Regions from separate parts of the Spirillospora sp. NPDC049024 genome, predicted to be linked through region 1. Evidence: riboswitches for the same ligand, from Rfam matches in the RefSeq annotation. Region 1 holds a riboswitch; the other holds the start of a gene.

Region 1 (2,380 bases):
CTCGGCGTGGCTCTCGGGGTCGGCGGCAGCGGATTCCCGCTGGGCGGTCTGCTGGCGCGCTCCATGGCGGACCGCTTCGGTATCGGGCCGTCCCTGACGATCGCCGGCGTGCCCTCGGTGCTCGGGCTGGCCATCGGCGCGGCGTCCGCCGGTCCCTGGCCGGGCGTGCTGCTGGCCGCCGGAACGTTCGTCAACGGAATCGGCCAGGGGATGTTCGCCGTCAACGCCATCACCATCCGGCATCTGGCCACGCCGCCGGAACTGGCCACGCGCGCGACCGCGGTCCACCGCTTCCTCACCTGGGGCACGCTCCCCATCGGCTCAGCCGCCGCCGGACTCGTCGGCACCACGTTCGGCCTGCGAGCAGCGATGCTCGCCGCCGCTGCCACGGCCGCGGTGTGCATGCTGCCACTGCTCGCCCGGCCCTTGCTGCGGACCAAGCGACTCCACCGTCAGCCGGACGCCGCCGTGCAGCCGGTTTGACCACCGGACCACCGTCATCCTGCGACCGGTCGGCGGCCCGCGCCTGATCGATGAGGGCTCCACGCTCCGGCGCGGGAGGGACCTCGGTGACGGCCGCGGCGCCACGGGGTGGCGGACGGAAAAGAATCTTGCTTCGGTTTGACTGGGCCGGAGGCCTTGCGTTTAGGGGGTTTTGGGGTGGCTTTGCAGGTCGGGCGGGTTTTTGGGGCGTGCTTGACGAAATATGGGGTCGCTTGAACCTGTTGGGAGTGTGTAACCGACGGGGAAGCCCGTACGGAGCGCCCGACCAGATCATGAAGGGCGCATCGAGTCCCTGATCATCAGGACGGCCGATCACGGCACGTCCGCCGCCGAGTCCGCAGAGAGCCGATCATGGCCGAGCGGAGCCGGGGACCCACCGAAACACCGGGGTGAATCCGCACCCCCGCCATGCGCGGGGCCGCGGTAGGGCCACTTCCACGCCCGAACCCGACAGCTAACCCGGTAGGCGGACTGGAAGAACTCAGGAGAACCTTGCATGACCGCTCGTAATATCCGCATGCCCAAGCGCATGGGCGCCCGCGTCACCGCCGGAGCCGTCCTCTCCCTGGCAGGTGTGTTCGGGATCACCTCCCTGGCCCCGTCCGCCCAGGCGGACACCAAGCCCGCGAACGCCGCGCAGGCCGCCCCCGCGTCCAAGGCCGACGGCCAGAGCGCCGAGGTCGGCGCCTCCGCGCAGGACGTCATCAAGCTCGCCCGCACGCAGGTCGGCACCCATGAGGACGGCTCGGGCAACAGCAAGTTCAACGACTGGTATGCCGGCTCGCCGCTGGGCGAGCAGAACGCCCACCGCATCGGTGCCAAGAGCGCCTCGGTCTACAAGGGCCAGTCCTGGTGCGACATGTTCGTGTCCTGGCTGGGCCAGAACACCGGCACCAAGGGCATGGGCGCCGACGCCTACACCGTCAGCCACGCCAAGTGGTTCAAGAAGACCGGCCGCTTCGGCGAGACCCCGAAGCCCGGCGCCGTGGTCTTCTTCGCCTGGAACGGCGGCGGCGTCAAGGGTGTCGAGCACGTCGGCATCGTCGTGAAGGACAACCACGACGGCACCATCAAGACCATCGAGGGCAACACCGGTGACGCGGTGAAGCAGAAGGTCCGCGACACCTCCACCGTCGCCGGCTACGGCTACCCCCAGTACCGGTGAGCCCGGGCCGCTCAGCGGCCCCCCAGCCCCGCACCGTCCAGCGGTGCTCCCCCCTTTCTCCATCCCTCCGCGCGATCACACCCACGTCGCGAGCACGCCCACGTGCCGTGCGCCGGGTCCGTCATGCCCGAACGGCGAGCCCCACACGCCCGAAGGCGCGACCCGGCGCCCCGGACCACCGAGCAAAGGATGAACATGCAGCAGCGAGTCGCCCTTATCAGTACCGCCCTCGCCGGCACGCTCGTCGCGGGGGTGGCGGTCGGGACCGCCCAGGGAGCCCTGGCGGACAGCCCGACGGCGCACAAGGTCAGCGGCCAGCAGGCCACCGGCCAGCAGGTCACCGGCCGGCAGATGACCGGCCAGCTGGTCGCCGGTCAGGAGATGGCCGGGAAGCCGGTGGCGGGGGAGCAGGTGACCGGTGAGCAGGTCACCTGGAAGCAGGTGACCGGGAAGCCGGTGACCGCGAAGCAGGTGACCGGGAAGCAGGTCACCGGGCAGCCGGTGTCCGGGCAGCACGACGCGAAGGCACCGCGCCATGCCACCGGCAAGAGCGCTCCGAAGAGCCACGCCGTCCTGTCGGGCAGCACCACCGCGTCCTACTTCTGGGACGACGGCTCGGGCGTGAACGGCGACACCGGCGCCCCCGCCGGCGGCAAGCCGATGCAGAAGGGCCTGTTCGCCAGCCCGAGCTGGCCCATGCACACCAAGGTC
Region 2 (2,380 bases), on a different contig from region 1:
CCTGACACCCCCGCGGCGCGGGTGTGACGGGGCCCTCATCGACAACGGACCGGGCTTGACCTGGTCCGTTGTTGATTTTGGGGGGGTTTGCCTTCTCTTGGGGCTTTGGTACCTTGTCACCACTCACGGCGCCCTCCAGACGCCGTGGACCCGCGGCGCCCCCCAGGCGCCCCGGTCCCACGCGGAGCATCCAGCACCCGCGTGACGGCGGCGCGAGCCACGCGCCGCACCTCCCGGGCGGCACGCCCCACGTGCCGTCCCGCGGCGCCCGTAGGCGCCGCACGGTCTCGACGCAGACCAGGCCTACCCCCGCCCCACCGTGCGCACGCTTGCCGCGTGCATGGCGCCGAGCGTGCTGCCGCAGTGGCCTACACGGGGCGGGCCCCGGACGGCCCCGGAGACGGGGCGCCGTCCGCACACAACATCAGGCGCCGCTCTTTCGCACGCGGGAGACAGGTTCCGCGCAGGGCCCCATATCGCCCCCAGGATCGCAGCGGCAGCGCCGAATCCGCCGAAGAGCGGAACCGGGGACCCATATCCGCCGGAGTCCGGAGAGTCTTTCCGGACGGGCATTCCGGCACCCGGGGTGAATCGGCGCGTCTCTCCCGGGGCACCGGCGAGAGCCGCCGTAGGGCCACTTCCACGCCCGAACCCGTCAGCTAACCCGGTAGGCGTCTGGAAGAGAAGGAGAGAATCCCGCAGCGGTACCTGGGGCGTGGCCGCCACGCGACCACGCCCCGGACCCCCCTTTCGCTCCGCAGGCGCCCCCCGCCGCCGGAGCTCCCCCCAATCCGAACCGGTGTGCCCGCCCCCGGGCACGCCACCGCCGAATCCGCGGACCGCCGTGCCCCGCACGCGCGTCCGACGCGGAACCGGGGACCCACTGTGTCCTTTTCGGGGTGAATCGGCCTGCCTTCGCGGCCGTAGGGCGGCTTCCACGCCCGAACCCGTCAGCTAACCCGGTAGGCGCCATGGAAGCCGAGGAGACCCCCCGTGCCACGCGCGCACCGCAAGAAGGCCCCGGGCAAGCACCGGAAGCCGCACCCCCTTTCCATCACGTGGCGGACGACCGGCGGCGTCGTCGTCGGCGCCGCCGTGCTCGGCACCGCCGCCGCCACGGCGCAGGCGTCGGTCCTGCCGTTCGGCTCCGCCCCGGTGAGGTCCGCCGCCGCGGCCGACCTGGCCCCCGGCCTGGCGGCGCACGGCGACCCGTCCAGGCGCAAGTCCGAGGGCGAGCCCAGGACCCGCGCCTCGAAGACCCCGAAGAAGACCCGGCCCGAGCGGCCGTCGGCCGAGTCGTCCGGCAGGCCCTCCGCCAGGGCGGCCGGCAAGTCGCGGCCCACCGCCGCGCAGGCCATCAGGCTCGCCCGCTCGCAGGTGGGCGTCGAGGAGGACGGCGGCGGCGAGACCAAGTTCCAGGAGTGGTACATGTCCACGTCCCGCGCGCGCGAGACGCTCGCGCGCGACGGCGGCTCCCTCGACGGCTACAGCGACGCGAACTGGTGCGACATGTTCGTCTCCTGGGTCGGCGAGCAGATCGGCTTCGGCGACCAGGTCGGCAGCGACGCCTGGACGGTCGCGCACGCCCGCTGGTTCCAGGAGCACGGGCGCTGGGGCACCGAGCCGAGGCCCGGCGCGATCGTCTTCTACGCGTGGGACGGCGGCAAGTCCTTCGACGACATCCGGCACGTCGGCCTGGTCGTCAAGGAGATCGACGACGGCACGATCGAGGCCGTCGAGGGCAACACCGACAACGCCGTCCGCGTAAAGGAACGTTCCACAGACGACGTCGTCGGCTACGGCTACCCGGACTACCGGTCGTGATGCCGCCCCTGGCCCCGCGTCCTGCATAGGATCGCGCCCATGGAGGAAGGCCCCGGGCAGGACGCCACCGTCACGCGGCGCAGGGTCCTCGCCCTGGGCGCGGGCGGGGCCGCCGCCCTGCTCGCCGGAGGCGCCGGCCTGGTCGGCTCGCGCTCCGGCGGCGGGGCGCCCGGCGCCGGCGGGGCCGGCGCCGCCACCTCGCGGGTCGCCGAGACGTTCAGCCCGGAGACGGCCGCCGCGGTCCTCGCCAACCGCGCGCGCGCCGTCCGCGACGGCGACCGCATGGCGTTCCTCGCCAGCGTGGGCGACGCCCCCGCCGCCTTCCGGGACGCCCAGGCCCTCATGTACGGCAACCTCCGGAAACTCCCCCTGGAGGGCTGGCGGGAGCGCATCGTCAACACCGAGGCCATGGACGGCGGCAACGCCGTCGTCCGGATCGAGGTGCGCTACAGGCTGCGCGGCTTCGACAGGAGCGACGTGGCCCGCACCCGCTACCTCACGCTGGCCCCGCGCGGCGGGACGTGGACGGTCGTCGGGGACGGGACGTCCCGCGGCC

Evidence for each region. Region 1 has a riboswitch for cyclic di-AMP ahead of AB0C21_RS27740 (CHAP domain-containing protein). Riboswitches for the same ligand answer to the same signal wherever they lie in the genome.
Region 2: another riboswitch for cyclic di-AMP. It lies ahead of AB0C21_RS16325 (CHAP domain-containing protein); the one in region 1 lies ahead of AB0C21_RS27740 (CHAP domain-containing protein).

What each region holds. Positions count from the first base shown of each region.
Region 1 covers NZ_JBEZFD010000016.1:93,480-95,859, reverse strand. The annotation lists gene AB0C21_RS27745 (MFS transporter) at 1-483, shown strand, start outside; cyclic di-AMP (ydaO/yuaA leader) riboswitch at 822-987, shown strand; gene AB0C21_RS27740 (CHAP domain-containing protein) at 1,001-1,669, shown strand; gene AB0C21_RS27735 (hypothetical protein) at 1,865-2,380, shown strand, end outside.
Region 2 covers NZ_JBEZFD010000007.1:373,498-375,877, forward strand. The annotation lists cyclic di-AMP (ydaO/yuaA leader) riboswitch at 491-689, shown strand; cyclic di-AMP (ydaO/yuaA leader) riboswitch at 815-985, shown strand; gene AB0C21_RS16325 (CHAP domain-containing protein) at 994-1,824, shown strand; gene AB0C21_RS16330 (hypothetical protein) at 1,864-2,380, shown strand, end outside.